DNA from 3 places in the Ammoniphilus sp. CFH 90114 genome. Region 3 is predicted to be linked to each of the others. Evidence: riboswitches for the same ligand, from Rfam matches in the RefSeq annotation. Region 3 holds a riboswitch; each other region holds the start of a gene.
What was found. Region 3 has a riboswitch for S-adenosylmethionine ahead of EIZ39_RS16310 (homoserine dehydrogenase). Riboswitches for the same ligand answer to the same signal wherever they lie in the genome.

Region 1 (4,241 bases), on a different contig from region 3:
TTCCCCCTCAGTTTCTTTAGTTCTATACTAATGGAATTTCTTTTCGAGTTCCACCTGCGTTTTTTTCCACTAGTAAAAATCTTACTATTAATTGACAACCTTACCCAGAGCGAATAGGCTTAAGAGAAAGTTTATTGTTTCATATTCTGTTAAATAGGTTAAATAAGATAGAAATATAAAGGTGGTTCCCATGCTTCGAACATCCTGGCTTCTTGCCATCTGTAGCATCGTTACAATATCTACTGTCCATGCCAATCCATCTACTCTTCCATCTGATCCCTATGTTAATAGTCAACACTACCATCAACAGATTAATACGACGGCTGCTTGGCAGGAGATTCGAGAAAATACTGATATTACGATTGCTATTCTTGATACAGGGGTGGATGTGGATCATCCAGACCTTAAAGCTAACCTGGTTCAAGGCTACAATCTGGTTCAACCTGACAAGCCGCCTCATGACGATCACGGACATGGAACAGCTACCGCCGGGATCCTAGGCGCTGTGGGCGATAATGGCATTGGGGTTACAGGAGTACTGTGGAATGCGAAAATGATGCCGATTAAGATCCTAGACAATAAAGGTGGAGGAGACGCGGGTCGTGTGGCTAAGGGAATACGCTTGGCTGTGGATAAGGGGGCCAAGATCATCTTGCTATCCTTGGGTGATCCCATCTACTCTACAGAGATGGAGAAAGCGATCCAGTATGCAGAGGACAAGGGAGTTCTCCTGATTGCGGCAACGGGGAACGATTCGAGTACCGTGAGCTACCCTGCCGCTTTTCCGACCGTGTTAAGTGTGAGTGCGGTAGATGCTTACAACATTCCTCTTTCCTATGCCAATCGTGGTCCGGAAGTAGACGTGGTAGCTCCAGGCCATCATATTTACTCTACGGCTAAAGATGGGAAGTACGCCTATGTTTCAGGGACTTCTATGGCTGCTCCACAGGTAGCAGGAATGGCTGCCTTACTGTTAAAGAAGGCCCCCTCTCTAACCCCACTAGAGGTTCGCATGATCATTCGAGCTTCGACTGAGGGGGTTGACACTAAAGGCTGGAATCCTAACACTGGATATGGACTCGTGAATGTACAGAAGGCCCTATCTCTGGTGGATAGTGATCCTATTGATTTATATGAACCGAATCAAACGATAGAACAAGTGGCGTCCCTCCCCTTCGTCGGCCAGACTCAGGCGCTAATCGGAAAAACGGATCCAGTAGACTGGTATCAAATTGAGCTTCCCTATCAGGGAAAGTTCCAACTCCAGACCCGGTCATTGACAGGAAAAGAGAATGTGCTGCAAATCGAAATCTATAATGGGGAGAAGAAAAAAGTATCGTCAGGGTTAAATCGCTGGGAGGGAACTTTAAAAGGTGGGACCTATCATTTCAGAGTAATGGATACCGGCGAGACCCCTTCTTTTCCTTATCATATCGATACCTCTTTTTCCGTCGGAGCTGATCCCTACGAAGATAATGATACGAAAGCGAAAGCTTCAAAAGTACCCATAAGTCAACAACAACTTATTAGAGGGACTTTTCATAAAAGAGCGGATGTGGATTGGTTCGTTGCGGATTATCTTTGGCCTGGGAAGCTCGAGGTGGAAGTGAAGACCGATACCATTCGGATGGATTCGGTGCTCACCATTGAGCAAGTTGGGAAAACGATAGAAAAGGTCGATCATGGTTCTGTTTCAAATGGACAGTCTGAGAGATGGTCGAAGACGGTTGATCCGGGTAAATTTTATTTTGCTTTACAAGAGTATTATGGAAATGCCGTTAATGGGCAGTATGAGCTGCAGATTCGGTATGAGACGTCGGATACAAGTGCTTTCCGTGATATTCAGGACCATTGGGCTAGGACGTCTATAGAAGATTTAGTGTCTCGAAAAATGATCCAGGGTTACCCAGATTATACCTTTCGGCCTAATCATAACATTACGAGAGCGGGAGCCGCTGCTGTGCTGCAAAATGTCCTTCAGCTGCCCACTTCAAGAGCAACAAGCACTTACCAGGATCTGAAAAAAGACCATTGGGTCTATTCGGCTATTGCTTCGCTTGGAGAGAGGGGAATTTTCAAAGGCGTAGCGAGTGAACGAATCTTTCCGGACCAGCCCTTGACCCGTGCGGAGTTGGCCGTACTCTTATACCAAGCCAGATACGGAACAGAGCAACCTGAGCAGATCAAAAGTAAGCAAGAGTTTACGGATGTACTAAGAGGTCACTGGGCTTACCCTTATATCATGAAGATGGCAGAACTCCAGCATATTCAAGGATTTCAGGATGGTAGCTTTCAGCCTGAAAGACAGACGACACGTGCGGAATTCGCTGTGTTGGTCAGAAATATGTGGTACCCAGCGCAATAAAGAGTTTGAGTTTTTATACTTTGTCGTATTATGTGTTAACCCATTGACAATCTACCAAACTTTAGCTATTCTTATGCAGAACGGATTACTCTTATTCCGAGAAGGCGCGAGGGACTGGCCCGATGATGCCCGGCAACCCGCGGTAATGATTCATATTTTTTCCTTTATGGGAAAGAATAAGATCAACCGTGCAAGGTGCTAACCAGCAGGATGCTATTGTGTCCTGGAAGATAAGAGGTAAAGGAGCGGAATGCTGGCCTTTTCCTCATGGGAGAAGGTCTTTATTTTTTCACCACCTCTTGAGTTGTTCGGAAAATGTAAGACAATGAGTGCCGTATCTTATACGTTTGTGATTATTGAAGGAGGTACGTGAAACATGGCGTTGAAAAAAGGTCGTCATCTCTTCACATCTGAATCTGTAACCGAAGGACACCCGGATAAGATCTGCGATCAGATCTCCGATTCCATCTTGGATGCTATCCTTGAGCAAGATCCTAATGCTCGTGTAGCTTGCGAAACTTCAGTAACAACAGGACTTGTTCTTGTCGCTGGAGAAATTACTACTTCTTCTTATGTGGATATTCCAAAGATTGTCCGTGAAACCGTTCGTGAAATCGGGTATACCCGTGCGAAATTCGGATTCGATGCGGATACTTGTGCTGTACTTACTTCCATTGACGAACAGTCTCCTGACATTGCGATGGGGGTTGACCAAGCGTTAGAAGCTCGTGAAGGTCAAGTGACAGACGAGCAAATCGATGCGATCGGAGCAGGGGACCAAGGATTGATGTTTGGTTTCGCGACCAACGAGACTCCTGAGCTGATGCCGCTTCCGATCTCTATGGCTCATAAATTGGCTCGCCGTGTAGCAGAGGTTCGCAAGAACGGAACCCTTACCTACCTTCGTCCAGATGCGAAGACTCAGGTGACGGTTGAATATGATGGAGATAAGCCGGTTCGTATTGATACGATCGTTATTTCTACTCAGCATGACCCTGAAGCGACTCTAGAGCAAATTAAGAAAGACGTTCAAGAACATGTCATTAAGCCGATCGTACCGGCTGAATATCTTGATGCTCAAACGAAGTACTTCATTAACCCAACAGGCCGTTTCGTTATCGGAGGTCCTCAAGGGGATGCAGGATTAACAGGACGTAAGATCATTGTTGATACGTACGGTGGATATGCTCGTCATGGCGGCGGTGCTTTCTCCGGTAAGGATCCTACAAAGGTTGACCGTTCTGCTGCTTATGCTGCTCGCTATGTAGCGAAGAACATCGTAGCAGCTGGTTTGGCTGACAAGTGTGAAGTTCAAGTGGCTTATGCGATTGGGGTAGCTCAACCGGTTTCCATTAACGTAGATACGTATGGAACAGGAAAGATCGAAGAAGAGCAGATCGTAAATTTGATCCGCAAGCACTTTGATCTTCGCCCAGCGGGCATCATTAAGGAATTGGATCTTCGTCGTCCAATCTATAAAGGAACAGCTGCTTACGGTCACTTTGGACGTACTGACCTGGATTTACCATGGGAGCGTACAGATAAGGCTGAACTTTTGAAGCAAGACGCGGCAACTTTTGCTCAAGCATAGTAGGGTTATGAAAAAAGTCCTGATTTGGTCTAGAGACTAGGCTGAATTGGGGCTTTTTTTTCGTATTTGCTTGATTAGGTTTAGAATCCTTCCGATAATAGGAATAAAGACTTTAGCCTAGTGAGGGACTGACCCTTATCAGAAACTAAAGGGTTTTGCTTGAAACCAAAATGCAATGATATACGTCCAAATAGATAGATATTTTAAAATCCCATTACTTTCCGGTAGGAATTTTGCACTATTTGTCGAATTGTGTAGAAATGAGGAGATGAGGGTAAGAATGAG
Region 2 (4,241 bases), on a different contig from region 3:
ATGATTCCAACGCAATAGGGCCTCTGTAGCGATCCATTCACCCGTGCGAATATCTACCTTCGGTTGATAATATACTTTGAATTCTTTTTTATCTAAGGCTCTTCTTAATCCGCTCTCCAACTGTAATCTTTTACTGTTCTGTCCATCCATGTCTTCCGTAAAGAAGTGATAACGGTTTTTTCCTAATTCTTTGGCTCTATACAGGGCAGAATCAGCATGCTTAAGCAACTCATCAGAGCTTGTACCGTCTTGGGGGTAAAAGCTAATTCCGATACTAGGTGTGACGTAAAGTTCGTGATCATTAATCATATAAGGAAAGGAAATGCTCCACAGTATATGTTCCGCTCTCAATTTTGTTTCTTCAGCAGAAGTATCTCCCAAAAGGATAAAGAACTCATCGCCGCCCTGACGACATATAATCTCATCGTTCCCAAGACTGCTGGTTAATCGGTGAGCAACTTGCCGAAGAAGCAGGTCTCCGAATTCGTGACCTAGAGTGTCGTTAATGACTTTGAAACGGTCTAAGTCGACTATCATGACAGCAATCTGTTGATCTACCTGTTCGTCAATAGCATCTAATTTCTCTTTTAATTGTTCTTGAAAATAATGTCGGTTAGGCAGCCCTGTTAAAGAGTCGTAGTAAGCTAAATGGCGGATTTTTTCTTCATTCTGTTTTAGTCTTTGGTTACTCTCTAGTAATACCTGATTGATATTCTTAATTTCTTGTTGTTGTTTTTTTAGTCGATCGGTTAGAAAGCCCATTCCAATAGAAATCATAAAGTTAACGGAGTTATAGACAATTAGAGAATAAATGTTTTCGTATGTATAGGCTACACCCAAGTTGTAATAAAGAAACTCCGTTAGGGAACAGAGGACGAGGGAGAGGCTTGCACCGATGAGTCCGCCACGTAACCCATAATAAAAAGTGAGGAACATGGCCGGGATAAGATGCAACAGCCAAAAAATTTTGTAGGTTGGACTGAGCGAAATATGATTGATGATAGGGAGGAAATAAAGGATGGGGATGGCCCAACTCAAGTGAGGGCGACCAGGGAACATAAGGTTCATAGTAAGGCCTCTTTCCTTTGTGTGATTCATAAGTTAGCCTATCGATATGATATCATACTTTACAGAGCACAGATAAACAAATTTATTCAGAAAATAATTAATAATGTTTAAACCCTTTCTTTTCTGGCTAGACTGATGGCTAAGGAGAAAGAAAAGAGAGGGGAAACAGAAAAATGAAAAAGACAAGCTTAATTTTATTTGCATTTATCATATTGACTATGAGCTGGGAAGAACAGCGTTCTATAGCAACTCTAGTAAAAGAAGAACCTATTCCACAAGAGTCGATCCGATTGCGAGTGATCGCCAATAGCGACTCACCTCAGGATCAGTGGTTAAAGCAAGAAATACGTGATGAAATCAATCTTTATCTTACGAGTAAAGTAGATAGCCTAGACACGGTGGAAGAAGCTCGTGAAAAAATGGAAGAAGAGCTGCCACAACTTCAAGAAATTGTAGAGAAAACGATTACCAACAACGGCTTCTCTTATAATAGTCAAGTAGAGTTAGGAAAGGTGCCTTTCCCAACCAAAATGTATGGACAGTACGTTTATCCTGCCGGAGAATATGAGGCTCTTCGCGTGACAGTTGGACAAGGTATGGGTCAAAATTGGTGGTGCGTCTTATTCCCTCCACTATGCTTTGTAGACATAGACACAGGGGATGCGGTGAAGAAGGAAGAAGAGAATGGCGAGGATGGCGAAGGACCGAAGATTCAAGTGAAGTTCTTTGTATTAGAGGTATTTCAAAAGCTGTATAAGAGTCTCTTTTCCTAAGTAAATCCGTTGACAAATCAGAACGGCATCACGTATGATTACGTTAATATAAATTCTTAAGTATGCAACAAATCTAACACTTTTCTTATTTGGAGCAGGTGGAGGGACTGGCCCGATGAAACCCGGCAACCCGTTAAGGTGTACGACGCCTTAAGACAGGGTGCTAATTCCTGCAGGTACATTCGTTTCCTGGGAGATAAGAAGGGGCTCAAGAAGTTTAAGTTGACTGATTCGGAGAACCTTCTGGCTTATAAGCTGCAGAAGGTTTTTTTATGTTGAGATAAGACTTGGGTGAAAGGCAGGGGAGTGAGAGCATGAGAGAAAAGTCAGGGTTGCGGGAGTTGCTGCAGAATCGAGTATTAATTGCGGACGGAGCGATGGGGACGCTGTTGCATCGATACGGCATACCAGTAGGTACTTGTGGGGAAGAGCTGAATGTGACTCGTCCTGATGTGGTCCGAGATATTCATTTGCAATATGTGCTGGCCGGATCAGAGTTGATTGAAACGAATACCTATGGAGCGAATCGAGAAAAGCTATCTAAATATGGCTTAGAGGACCAGGTGGAGGAATTAAATCGGGCTGGAGTTGGGCTGGCTAGAGAGGCTGCAGGAGACTTGGCTTTTGTAGTCGGTTCCGTAGGAGGGATCCTAGGTGGGAGAAGAAGAAATATCCCGTCAGAAGAACTTAAGGAGGTTTATGCTGAGCAAATTAAGAGTTTAGTGGAAGCAGGAGTAGATGGTCTATTACTTGAGACGTTCTGTTTCGTCGATGAAGCGATCATCGCTCTATCTGTAGCTCGACGCTTTAGCTCGCTGCCTATCATCTGTCAGCTTACGATTCAAGATATCCAAAGAACACAGGATGGCTATTCATTGGAATCCGCTTTTGGCCGTCTAGTGGATGCCGGTGCTGATATTGTGGGCTTGAATTGCTATAACGGTCCAGCCAATATTATTCGTTCTCTAGAGTCTTTACCTGTAAAAGAGGGATTACAGCTGTCTGTGTATCCGAATGCAGGGCTGCCTGAATATGTGGATGGACAGTTCTTGTATCCTTCTTCAGCTGAATATTTTGCTGACTCTGCTGAGAAACTGCATCAGTTAGGAGCCAGAATCATAGGGGGATGCTGCGGAACGACACCAGAACATATTAAGGCCGTGGCATCACGGCTGAAGGGCAGAACCCCGATTTATAAGAAAGAATCAGCAGTAAAAGAGATTACCAACGAGCCGAAGGTCATCATTTCTTCTGAAGTTTTTCAAGAAAAAACCATTCCTGAGCTTGTGAAGGAACAGCCTACCGTTATCGTTGAGCTTGACCCGCCCCGAGATCTTGATTTTCAACCTTTCTTGGAAGGGGCCGCATCCTTGAAGGAAGCGGGAGCGGATGCCATTACAATGGCGGACAATTCCTTAGCCATGACAAGAATGAGTAATATGGCCTTAGGAGCATTAGTTAAGGAGAAAGTGGGCATTCGCCCGTTGGTTCATATTACATGCCGTGACCGGAATTCGATTGGACAGCAATCTCACCTTATGGGTTTATATGCGCTAGGAATTGATCACGTCTTGGCAATCACAGGAGATCCTACCCGCTACGGCGATCTTCCTGGTGCTTCTTCGGTTTATGATATGACTTCCTTTGAGCTTATTCGCATGACGAAGCAATTAAATGAAGGAGTAGGTTTCTCGGGACGGACATTAAAGAAGAGAGCGGCCTTTACCGTTGCAGCGGCTTTTAACCCAAACACACGACACTTGCATAAAGCGGTAGAACGCTTGGAGAAGAAGGTCGATGCGGGAGCCGACTATGTGATGAGCCAGCCCCTGTATGATCATGAACAGATCTTTCAGGTGGCGGAAGCGACCCGCCATGTGAAGGTTCCTATTTTTATAGGGATTATGCCGCTGACGAGTCATCGCAATGCTGAATTTCTCCATAACGAAGTGCCTGGAATAAGGCTATCGGATGATGTACGTGCACGGATGGCCCGATATGAAGGGGAAGATGCAAAAAAACAGGGGGTTGAAATTGCCCTAGAGCTCATTGATACGGCTCGTCAATATTTTAACGGAATCTATCTCATCACTCCTTTCATGCGCTATGAAATGACTGCTGAACTTACGAAGTATGTGAAAAATAGCTGATTCTTTAGCATACTCTATCAAACTTCTTCATATCTATGATAGAAATGATAGAGAAGAGGGGTGCTTTTGTTTATGAGTCTTGTCATGCGGGTAGCTAGAAAGAATGATGTAGAGCAAATGGTAGAACTGTTGAAAAAGGGTAAACTAAATGTAGAAGGAATTGAGGATCATCTAGATCATTTTCTGGTAGTGGAAGATTCAAACAGTCAGCGTGTAGTAGGGACGGCGGGTCTAGAAGTTCTTGGGGACC
Region 3 (4,241 bases):
ATGAAAACTTCCGTTGCCTACCTAGAACCTTATATGGAAAAAACCTCTTCTTCTGTAAAAGGGAAAATCCTTCTTGCGACTGTAAAAGGCGACGTGCATGATATTGGAAAGAATCTGGTTGAGATCATTCTGTCGAATAATGGTTACAAAATCGTCAATCTAGGGATCAAGGTTCCACCTGAGGAACTCATCCGTGCCTATCGGGAAGAGAAGCCTGATGCTATCGGACTCTCTGGTTTGTTAGTGAAATCCGCACAACAGATGGTAACGACGGCACAAGACTTAAAAACGGCTGGGATCGATGTTCCTATTCTAGTTGGAGGAGCGGCCTTAACTCGTAAATTTACGGAAAATAGAATCGCTCCCGAATATGAGGGACTTGTTCTCTATGCGAAGGATGCCATGAACGGTCTGGATTTGGCTAACCAATTGATGGATGAACATTTAAGAGAGCGATTAATCGCTGAGCTAAAAGAGAATAAACTAGCCAAGCTTCAGCAACAGGAAGCGGCGGTCACTGTAGTGGAAGAGGATCACCAACCTAAGAGCTCGGATATCGATCGCAATGCCCCTATTTTCCAGGCGCCGGACTTTGAACCGCATGTATTGCGTAATTATCCGCTATCTTACCTTCAGCCTTACTTGAACTGGAGAATGCTCTTAGGTAAGCACATGGGACTGCGCGGCAACGTGGAAAGACTGATCGAAGAAGGCGATGTGAAGACGCTCGAGTTAAAGGAAGTCATGGATCAATTGCTTAAGGAAGCAAAGGGAGAAGGTTTAATCCAAGCGAACGGGGTCTATCAATTTTTCCCGGCCCAAGCTTCTGGCAATGATGTCATCATCTATGATCCCAAGGATCATTCTAAAGTGCTCGAGAGATTTACTTTCCCACGCCAGAAGGAAGCGCCATATCTCTGCTTAGCGGACTTCCTCCGCCCCATTGAGAGCGGTGTGATGGATAGTGTAGGTTTCTTCGTGGTAACAGCTGGTCAGGGTATCCGAGATCTAGCTGGTGGGTGGAAAGATAAAGGAGAATATGTCCGTTCTCATGCGGTTCAGGCGTTGGCATTGGAACTTGCTGAGGCGTTTGCGGAGCGATTGCACCATGTCATGAGGGATAGCTGGGGCTTCCCGGATCCGGCCGACATGACGATGATGGAGCGCTTCGGTGCACGATATCAAGGTATTCGGGTATCCTTCGGTTATCCCGCTTGTCCAAATCTAGAAGATCAGGAAAAATTATTTAAATTAATTTCGCCGGCTCAAATCGGCATAGAACTAACCGAAGGCTTCATGATGGAGCCGGAGGCCTCGGTTTCAGCTATGGTATTTGCTCATCCGCAAGCGAAATACTTCAATGCAGACTAGACAAAAATTTGCTCTTATCAAGAGAGGTGGAGGGACTGGCCCGATGAAACCCGGCAACCGTCAGCTAGAACAGCTGGAATGGTGCTAACTCCAACAGGATGAAAGTTATGCCTGATAGATAAGAGGAGGATAGAAAACGACCTCTTCTGACTCAGGAAGAGGTCTATTTTTTTCGAGGAGGGATCTAACAGGATGAGTGTGATTCGAGTTGGCTTGCTTGGACTAGGTACGGTTGGAACAGGAGTGGTAAAGACCATTCGGAATCAGGAGAAAAGATTATCTGAACGATTGGGGAAAAAGGTTGAAATTGTGAAGATTCTAGTAAAAAATAAAGCGAAGGAAAGACAAGTTCAGGTGGATCCTAATCTATTGACGTCAGAGTTTGAAGATGTCCTGAGTTCAGATGTGGATGTGGTTGTTGAAGTGATGGGCGGGCTTGATCCTGCATTCTCTTACATTAAACAATCATTTGAGAAGGGCTGTCATGTCGTTACGGCTAATAAGGAGCTCTTAGCGAAAAAGGGAGCCGAGCTTATCCAATTAGCAAATGAGCACCAAGTTCATTTCTTTTACGAGGCAAGTGTGGCTGGAGGGATTCCGATTATCAGTACGCTGCGGCATTTTTTGCGCACGAACGATGTAACCCAGCTACAGGGGATTCTTAATGGTACCACGAATTATATCTTGACTTAGATGGAGCAGCATGGGAGGAGTTATGAAGATGTATTAAGAGAGGCACAGGAACTAGGGTTTGCGGAGGCAGACCCAACCTCTGATGTGGAAGGCTATGATGCTCTTTACAAGGTTTCTATCCTCTCACAACTTATTTTTGGAGAAGCTCCGCCTATTGAGGCTGCCGTTCGGGAAGGGATTAGCCGGATTACGGTAGAGGAGATGCAGATCGCTAAGCAATTGGGGTATCGCTTTAAGTTAATTGCCCAAGCCCAAAAAGATCAGGATGCCGTAACTTTATCCGTTAGGCCGACTTTATTGCCTTTGGGCCATTCTTTGGCCCAGATTCAAGATGCTTTCAATGCAGTGCAGATTACGGGTAATATTGTAGGGGATTTATTATTTACGGGTAAAGGAGCAGGTGAACTGCCAACGGCCAGTGCGGTGGTAGAAGATCTCGCGTATCTTCTGTCCCAACCCTTTCAGGCACAGTCACCATGGAGTACGGGAATAAGCTTGGAAGGCGCTCGGGCCAATAAGCAATGCCAGTTGGTGGTATTAGAGGCAAAGAAAGCCCCGATTTCGGAACATATTCAACTGTTGATGCAACAAGAGGGAATTCGGATTCTAGCTCAAGTTGGAGATGAAGCAACGAGAATAGGCTTTATACTTGAGGGTAATTTACAGATAGATCCAGCGACTGGTATTCACATATACCCTGTTTTAGAAACGGTAAATACGAACGAATCAGTAGATTCATACTCTACGCTTGTCATTTAATCCATTGGTAGAAAAGGATGAATTAACATGAAACACCTACTGAATAAAAGGGTACAGGATATTCAAATTTCTGGCATTCGAAAATTCTCCAATCGCGTTGCTCAGTTTCCAGATGCGATCTCGCTCACGATCGGGCAACCGGATTTTTCCACGCCTGAACATATTAAGGAGGCAGGAAAACAGGCGATTGATGGAAATAAAACGACGTATACCCATAACGCTGGACTTATTGAGCTAAGAAGGGCTGCGAGTCACTTTTTACAGCATCAATATGGTCTAACTTACGATCCAGAAACTGAAGTGATCACGACCAATGGAGCTAGTGAAGCCATTGATATCGCTTTTCGAACCATCCTTGAAGAAGGCTCAGAGGTCATTCTACCGGGACCCGTTTACCCTGGGTATGAGCCGATCATTAAGCTGTGTGGTGCTGTGCCTGTCTACGTGGATACACGAGAAAGCGATTTTAAAGTCAGCGCAGAGATGATTGAAAGATGTATAACGGATAAGACCCGTTGTGTGATCCTGCCCTATCCGTCTAATCCGACCGGGGTCATGCTTGATGAAGAAACGATTCAAGATATTGCTAACCTGCTTCGGGATAAAGAGATCTTTGTCTTATCTGACGAGATCTATAGCGAATTGGTCTACACGGATCAACATCGCTCGATCGCAGCCATTCCAGAGCTAAGGGATAAAACGATTGTGATTAACGGTTTGTCCAAGTCGCATTCGATGACGGGTTGGCGGATTGGATTTACATTTGCACCAGCATACATAACCGAACAAATGATAAAGGTCCATCAGTACAATGTGACTTGTGCCTCTACGATTAGTCAGTATGCAGCACTTGAGGCTCTAACGAACGGAATCCATGATGCTGACGAAATGAAGGAGGCTTACAAGGAGCGCCGTGAGTATGTCCATGATCGATTAGTCGCGATGGGCCTTGACGTCGTCAAGCCGGAAGGAGCCTTTTACATTTTTCCCTCGGTGAAGAAGTTTGGTTTGGATTCATTTGAGTTTGCAACACAGTTGCTAGAAAAAGACAGAGTTGCCGTCGTGCCAGGATCGGCTTTTTCAGAGTACGGAGAAGGGTACGTGAGGCTGTCCTATGCGTATTCGTTGGAAGTGTTAAAAGAGGGATTGGATCGGTTGGAAAGGTTTATTTCTAGGTTGAGTCAGTAGTCGAGAGAGTGGCGGGATGGAAAATTAACCGGAGCATTTCCGCCTATTTTAATCAGAAGAGGTTTTTGACCCGGAATAGCGGAACGAATTCCGCTTATTCCTCAAAAATGGTAGGAAAATGGGCTAGATCAGCTCAATAACGGAAAAAAATCCGCTTGTTTTCGCCCTTTTAAAGCTAAAAGGAAAAATAAGCGGAAAATCTTCCGTAATCCCCACCCCCTGCCCAGGTC

Region 1: another riboswitch for S-adenosylmethionine. It lies ahead of metK (methionine adenosyltransferase); the one in region 3 lies ahead of EIZ39_RS16310 (homoserine dehydrogenase).
Region 2: another riboswitch for S-adenosylmethionine. It lies ahead of EIZ39_RS07740 (bifunctional homocysteine S-methyltransferase/methylenetetrahydrofolate reductase); the one in region 3 lies ahead of EIZ39_RS16310 (homoserine dehydrogenase).

What each region holds. Positions count from the first base shown of each region.
Region 1 is NZ_SDLI01000010.1:49,033-53,273, reverse strand. It holds gene EIZ39_RS19950 (S8 family serine peptidase) at 191-2,365, shown strand; SAM riboswitch class I at 2,454-2,602, shown strand; gene metK (methionine adenosyltransferase) at 2,748-3,956, shown strand; gene EIZ39_RS19940 (polysaccharide deacetylase family protein) at 4,237-4,241, shown strand, end outside.
Region 2 is NZ_SDLI01000003.1:7,297-11,537, reverse strand. It holds gene EIZ39_RS07750 (putative bifunctional diguanylate cyclase/phosphodiesterase) at 1-1,068, opposite strand, end outside; gene spoIIR (stage II sporulation protein R) at 1,242-1,841, shown strand; SAM riboswitch class I at 1,924-2,044, shown strand; gene EIZ39_RS07740 (bifunctional homocysteine S-methyltransferase/methylenetetrahydrofolate reductase) at 2,156-3,991, shown strand; gene EIZ39_RS07735 (GNAT family N-acetyltransferase) at 4,064-4,241, shown strand, end outside.
Region 3 is NZ_SDLI01000007.1:36,982-41,222, forward strand. It holds gene metH (methionine synthase) at 1-1,371, shown strand, start outside; SAM riboswitch class I at 1,383-1,496, shown strand; partial or broken gene EIZ39_RS16310 (homoserine dehydrogenase) at 1,564-2,823, shown strand; gene EIZ39_RS16315 (aminotransferase A) at 2,851-4,011, shown strand.